DNA from 2 places in the Shewanella sp. WE21 genome. Region 1 is predicted to be linked to the other one. Evidence: riboswitches for the same ligand, from Rfam matches in the RefSeq annotation. Region 1 holds a riboswitch; the other holds the start of a gene.

Region 1 (3,653 bases):
GATCAATTAGTTGATGTTGTCGATATCTTCGCCAGAGGACGCAGTTTTGTCGCCCTCAAAAAAGAAGGTAGCGCGGTGATTTGGGGGCAGGTTGAAGAGTCGACCAATATGAAAAAGTTACTCCCGCAGCTTACGGATGTAGCGAAGATCGAATATTTTCAACACACCTATGCCGCCTTGAAAAAGGACGGCACTGTGGTGAGTTGGGGTTGGCGCAGTGATGCTTACTCGATCCGCAGCGCCTTAAAGGATGTGGCGAGTATGACGGCAAACAATTGTGCCTTTGCGATTTTAAGCCCTACGGGGGATGCGCATTTTTGGGGCGATGGGATTAACTGTGGTGTCGATTGGATTAAAAAAACCAATATCACAGGGGTAAAAGAGATTATCAGCATCGGCTCAGGCTTTTTATTACTGCGGGATAAGGCCGTGCCGCAAATAGTGGCCGACGATACTGATTACGCTCATATGTTTGGGTTTCACTATGCCCAAGAGATTCTTGATAAATATTGGCAGGAAGGCAGCATCATTACCCAAGGGCCTGCCTCCTTTGTGTTTACGCGTCCCGATGGCAAAGTGGTGCCTGTTGGTTATCGCGCCAACCGTGAAAATGTGGAGAAGTTGATTGCACGTATTCCGCGCCTTACTTGGTTAGATGGCGCAAATGACGGTTATGTTGGCATCAGCGAAAAGGGGGAGCTGGTCTCTTGGTCGATGAATTTGCCAATGTTCGACAAGTCGCCAGTGCAACCTGCTGACTCGTTAGTGATTAAACCGCTGGATTTTACTCCCGTTGCCCAATGCGAAACCCCTGAGCAGCGTCAGGCGATTTTTAGCAAAGACAGACCAAAACCTGCGGCAAAAAACTGGGATGGTGTTTTCTAGCTCATGTGAGTTTTCTCGCTAACTTGAGATTAATGGACTTTCATCCGTATAGACGTCTATAATGCGCGCGCTCAGGTCTGATATGCTCTGAGCCTTGTTGGGCGTTAACAGATTGTACGCCCTTTGAACCTAATTTTGAGTCAACCTTCTGTGGTGCTTACGATGATAGTGTCGTGAGATAATCGGGAAGCCAGTGAAATTCTGGCACTGCCCCCGCAACGGTAAAAGGTGAGAGAAGACCGCGTTTGATTGGTGTGTTCAAGAGTGAACCCGAAAGTCAGAATGTGAAAGGTCAGTCTCGCGTTAATCTAACTTTTAATGGATTAACATAGCCTAAGTCCGGAGACCGGCCCTAAAGGTGTTTTTGAGATTTCGGTGGGCAGATCTCAAAATGCGATAATCACCGTCAGTATTTACGACTGAATTAACGGTATCGTGGCGTCAATGCCCCGTTTTCCTTGCAGGAGTTAAAGGTAAAATGGGAACAAATCCAACAAAAATCGCGCTGCTGATCGGCAGCCTTTGCAGTTTTTCAATTATCGCGCCCGTTATGGCGGCTGACGATACCAGCACAGCTAAAGTTGACGAGCATCTTGTCGTGATCGGCCGCTCTGATAAGACCCCCTTAAATATTGCCGCCAATGTGAATGTGATTGATGCAGCCGCGATTGAAATGAGCGGCGCGACTAATTTGACCGACGTCTTACGCGGTCAAAGCGGTATTCAAATTTCGGATAACAATATTGGAACTAGCTTTGCGATGCGTGGTTTTAGCGCCAGCACTGCCGTTAATAACACGCTTATTTTACTTGATGGTCGTCGTCTCAATAATATCGATATCGCCGCACCTAGCCTTAATGCCATTCCGCTTAATCAAGTGGATCGTATTGAAATTTTATCGGGTAGTGCAGGTGTACTTTATGGCGATCAAGCCGTGGGTGGGGTGATTAATATTGTCACTAAGTCCCCTGAAAATACTGGCGGCAGCGTGCAGTTATCTGGCGGTAGTTTTGATACCTATGAAGGTCGTGGTGATGTGTCTGGCGCGATCAACAAAGATTGGCGTTACTTTTTCACCGGTAGTTACAACCAAGGTGACAACTATCGCCAGCATAATGCCAACGAAACCGGCTCTATTCTTGGCCGCATTCAATATAAAACAGCCACAGACTCGTTCTTTGTTGAAACCAGCTACTACGATAACGATCGTGAAAATCCGGGCTCGCTTACTGAAAAGCAATTTAAAGACGATCCCCGTGCTTCATCAAATAAGGTAGAGTATGCCCACGAGATGACCACTGCGGCGCGAACGGGTTACCAGCATCAGCTTAATCAAAACTGGGCGCTGGCGGCTGATTTAGATTACAGCGATACCTTAGTGTCTTCTCTTAATTGGGGGGCGAACAGCCATAACACACGCTCACTGTTAATGTTTAGCCCTAAAGCGTTAGCGAATTACAGCACGCGTCAAGGCGAGCTAAACCTAGTCACAGGTTTAGACATCAGCCGTGGTAAGGCTGATTTTGACACTATGGCGCGCAGTAATGTGCAGCAAATGCAAAGCGCCTATCTACAAGCTACAGTGCCTTTAAGTCATACTTTAAGTTACGTTGTGGGTGGACGATATGCGCGGGTGACCGATGAGTTAGTCGATGGCAATGTCTATCCTAATGGCATGGATTTAGACGAAAATGCCCACGCATTCGAACTGGGTTTAAATTACCGCCCAACTGCGGAGCACAGACTCTATGTGCGCGCCGATGATAACTTCCGTTTTGCCAAAGTGGATGAGCAAGCTTATACATCGCCGGGCGTATTTGGCTTAAAGCCGCAAACAGGCCGTTCCTATGAGGCGGGTTGGGATTGGGCTGTCGCTAGTCAAACCCTGCGAGTCAGCCTATATCGTCTCGATTTAGAGGATGAAATTGTTTATGACTCGAGTGCAGTTAAACCCATAGGTGGAAATTTCAACGGCGCAAACGTTAATGCCGACGCTTCTCTTCGTTATGGCGCGGGTGCCGATTGGGATTGGCAGGTGACTAAAGCGCTGCAGCTAGGGCTGGAATATAACTATACCGACGCCGAATTTACCGATGGTGCTAACGATGGCAAAGAGCTGTCTTGGGTGGCAAAACACACGGGACGCGGTTATGTCAGCATGGATTTTGCTGAGCATTTCCAAGTATTTGCCGAAGCTATCTACACGGGGGATCGTTTTATCGAAGGCGATAACGCTAATCAAGGTGATAAGCTAGCAAGTTACGTGCTTGGTAATTTAGCCTTGAATTATAATCGTGATGCTTGGCTTGCCAGTCTGCGTATCGATAATGTATTCAATAAAGATTATGTCAGTGCAGGTTATTACGGTGGCGATTGGGGGGATAGTTACTATTCTGGTCGAGGTCGCGATATTCGTTTCACTGTGGGCTACCGCTTCTAAATATTAATGAGCTATCTAATAACAAAGCCAGACTCAGTCTGGCTTTTTATTTTTTACGCTGAGTTCAAAGAATAAATCTTAAAATAGGTATAGTCTTGAATATCGTTTTAGTAGAGTGGTTTAATTGTCGTTATCTATAGTGTGTTAGCGGGCAGTCATCACTAAATAGGAGTAATTTATATTTTACTCTGCTGTTTATGGCTGAAATTCTTAGTATTTTAGGTATGATGTGAGCTGTAACCGAATCATCTTATTGTTAATAAACAGGTGTAAAGTGTCTTATGACTGATCTTGAGCAACAGGTTTTTACTCAAGTTAGAGCTATCAT
Region 2 (3,653 bases), 2.1 Mb from region 1:
TGGACTATTTTGAGCACATCCGTTTGTGGCTGCTCCGTTTGTTGCAAATCAGTCGCTTGCACGCGGGCAATCTGCAAGGCTAAGGATTCGAGCTGACCTAAAGCGCCGGGCGGCTTAGTCTTAAGATCAATTTTCTGCAGAATCACCAGATCCTGCGCTTTACTCACAGGGCTTATTTGAAAAGACACGGCTGACTGAGACATCCACACTCCACTTTGTAATCTACATTAAATAACCACAACGCATCCCGCGTCTATGACGAACATGTCCAATTGTGCATTTCCAATCGCGGGTGGGATATCAACAGAAATACTGATTATCCCGTCAGTTTGCACTTACGACATGACTCTAGGATGACGACTTAACTCTGGGTTTACGTCCTGACTAGGTGCCTACGGCATGACCTTGTATTTACGGCATGACTCTACGCTTACGCAAAATAAGCAAAAAGAACATGCTACCTATGGCGGCCGTGATAATGCCCACGGGCAACTCTTGATTACCCAATAAACAGCGCGCTAATACATCAATCCACACCATAAATAATCCGCCCACCAGCGCCGTTAATAAAATCGGCTGACGACCGGGAAACAGCATGCGTACTGTATGGGGGATCATTAACCCGACAAAACCGATACCGCCGCAGGTAGCCACCAAAATAGCGGTAATCAAGGAGCAGAGCAGCAGCATATTGAGCCGCAGCTTAGGCACATTCACCCCTAAGGTATGCGCCGTTTCATCCCCCGCCTGCAACGCCATGATCTGCCGTTTCATGCCTAAAATAATGAATAAACTCGCACCAATCACCAGTGTCGGCAGTACTAACAAGGACCAACTGGCCTTTGCAAAACTGCCTAAACTCCAAAACAGCACAGAGGCTGTCGCCTGCGGACTGGCGAAATACAGCAGCAGACTCGTTAATGCGCCGAACATAAAGGAGGTCGCCACACCAGAGAGCAACATGCGCTCCACTTGGCTATTAAGCCCTAAGCCTGACAAAGCAAGCACTATCAGCACCGACAAACTCGCGCCAATAAAAGCGCCCAAGGGCAAGCTAAACCAAAGTAATCCAGACAAGGCACCCGAACCGCTAAAAAGCCCAGAATGTGCCGCCATGCCTGCATTATCAAAAAATCCAGAGCCAGTGAATAAGGTCAACATCACCACAGCGCCAAAGGACGCGCCAGAGCTAATACCAAACAAATAGGGATCGGCGAGCGGATTGCGAGTCACGGTTTGCAACACACTGCCCGCCAGAGACAAACCCGCACCCGCCACAAAAGCCAGTAAAATGCGCGGTAGCCTGAGCTCCATCACAATGCGCTCAGTCATGCCATTGGCTTGAGTGAGGTTCGTCGCCTTATTGATAAATACTTGAATAACATCCGTAAAACTGATGTTCGCCGCACCAAAACTCGTCGCAGCAATAGGCGTTATCAAAGTGATGATACCTAATACGAGCAGCATCAGTTGTTGTCTCGTCAACGGTGTCACGATACGCCCCAAATATGAGATGAAATATTGTTTACTCCCCTGAGTCATCCACCCTCGCCTCGCTCGTTCAGGCCATGCTCTACATGGTGGTAACCATAAAAATAGCTGATTAAGGGCTTTTTATGTTGTGGATGGGGCGATACCTGAGCACACACGCCAAACACATCGCCAATTCGCGCCTCGGTTAAGACTTCGGTTGGCGTCCCCATAGCGCTGACTTCCCCGTTATGGATCAACAACAAACTGTCGCACAGGGCACTGGCTAAATTAAGATCATGAATAGAGGCAATCACGCTAATCCCAAGACTACGCACCAATTCGAGGATTTGAATTTGATAGCGCACATCGAGGTGGTTCGTTGGCTCATCGAGGATTAAAAGCTGCGGCTGCTGCACTATGGCGCGGGCAATCAAGGCGCGTTGCTTTTCACCGCCAGATAAGTGCTCATATTGTTGGTGCATCTTATGGCTCAAACCGACTTTCTCTAAAGCCTTAGCAATACGCTCAGTATCACAGCTCGAATTGGTATCGAACATGCCCTTGTGGGGCGTTAAGCCCATGCTGACCAATTGCTCTGTGGTGAGGTCAAAATAGTGTGGTGTATCCTGCTGCACTACGGCGACGCGACAGGCAAACGCCTTGGGCGACAAGCGCTCAATATCTTGATCAAAAAGGGTAATTTTGCCCTGAGTCGGGCGAACAAACCGATACAAACAGCGCAACAAGCTAGACTTGCCCGCACCGTTAGGGCCAATCAGCCCCAGCATCTGCCCCGTTGGCAGCGTAAAGTTAATATCGGAAAGTATGGTTTTGCCATCGATACACCAGCTCAACTGGCTCACATTGAGCGCGACTGACGGGCTCAATGACGGGTTAGTGTCATTCACGGGGCTGTTAGTTTGGATTGCGGAAAGTTTCACCTAAGCGGCGCTCCTATCGAGTCCAAACCTGTATAAAAAAAGGTTGTGCACATTGTCATCTGCTCCCTCGAGTCACCCGCTCGAGAACTAAGGCTGCACGCAGCGATAACAGAAATAGGCAGGTCTCCTGACTCGTAGAAAAGAAGGAGCTAGGCTCTAGAATCTAGGTGCTTCTTTAAACTACTCACAGTTGCGGGCACAGTTCGGGCTGACTGACGAGCAGCTCCCCGATTCCCTATTATGTTTGGGTTGATATGCTCTTTGTTAACAACGCCACTGTGAATAAAAACAACGGAGCGATTCGAACAAAGAGAGTCTATTCCCAACACCTATTTCTGCGACGTTATCACTCATTGCGCATGTAATACGCTATCTCGTTCAAACGTCAGGGAAAAGCATTATCCTACATCTATCCCATTAGGCAATGCTGTTTAAATCAGAATATTTTCATGTCAGCTTATTCTCGCCAAACGATCACGCCTACACCATAGCGCCGAGATAGTGAAATAAGGCCTCAACACCTGCGCCCACTCGGCCAATCTAAACGCCAATAGCAGGCACCCTGTTCATCTTGCAGCACATTAATAGTCACCACGGCCGCCACGGGTAAATCGAGTTGACTATAAAACCCCACCGCCCGTTCAACCCCTAGGGCACGCGCTATTAAGTGACGGATCACCCCGCCGTGGGTCACGACCCACACTTGAGTGGCTGGCATATTGTCAGTGGTTTCATTAACGGCACTGTTTTCATTACCAATTTTATGTGAGTCAAGGGTCAATCGTTCAAACTCGGCGGCGAGTATCTGGTCAATCGTCCCATTCACCCGCAACTCAAAACTTGCCATAGTTTCACCATTGGGCGGCGGAGTTTGCCAAGGGTCTTGCCAATACGCCGCTAAACGTTCGCCCTCTTGTTGATACAGTTCATCGAGCCGACAACCGTCCCAATCACCAAAATCAATTTCCTGTAAACCCGACAAACACTGCGCCTGCAATGGCCTTGACTCAGATATCAGTGCCGCCGTCGAATGCAACTCGGCGGCAAAAGCGTGGGCAAAATCGGCGCAGCGGCGTGAAGTCGAGCTATAAATCGCGCTACACACGCTGGCCTGTGACTCAACTGCTGCCGACATTTGTTGCCAACCCTTTTTGCTTAAAGGCACATCCACACGACCCCGCAAAATAGCGCCGCCTTCACACTCACCGTGGCGCAACAATAACAATCGAACTTGTTTCA

The links. Region 1 has a riboswitch for cobalamin ahead of CKQ84_RS03880 (TonB-dependent receptor). Riboswitches for the same ligand answer to the same signal wherever they lie in the genome.
Region 2: it holds a riboswitch for cobalamin, as region 1 does, so the genes downstream of both, CKQ84_RS12975 (ABC transporter ATP-binding protein) here and CKQ84_RS03880 (TonB-dependent receptor) in region 1, are expected to answer to the same signal.

The regions. Positions count from the first base shown of each region.
Region 1 is NZ_CP023019.1:917,553-921,205, reverse strand. It holds gene CKQ84_RS03885 (hypothetical protein) at 1-885, shown strand, start outside; cobalamin riboswitch at 1,020-1,255, shown strand; gene CKQ84_RS03880 (TonB-dependent receptor) at 1,364-3,325, shown strand; gene CKQ84_RS03875 (HDOD domain-containing protein) at 3,607-3,653, shown strand, end outside.
Region 2 is NZ_CP023019.1:2,981,687-2,985,339, reverse strand. It holds gene cobT (nicotinate-nucleotide--dimethylbenzimidazole phosphoribosyltransferase) at 1-203, opposite strand, end outside; gene CKQ84_RS12980 (iron ABC transporter permease) at 412-1,542, opposite strand; gene CKQ84_RS12975 (ABC transporter ATP-binding protein) at 1,539-2,414, opposite strand; cobalamin riboswitch at 2,514-2,707, opposite strand; gene CKQ84_RS12970 (histidine phosphatase family protein) at 2,929-3,653, opposite strand, start outside.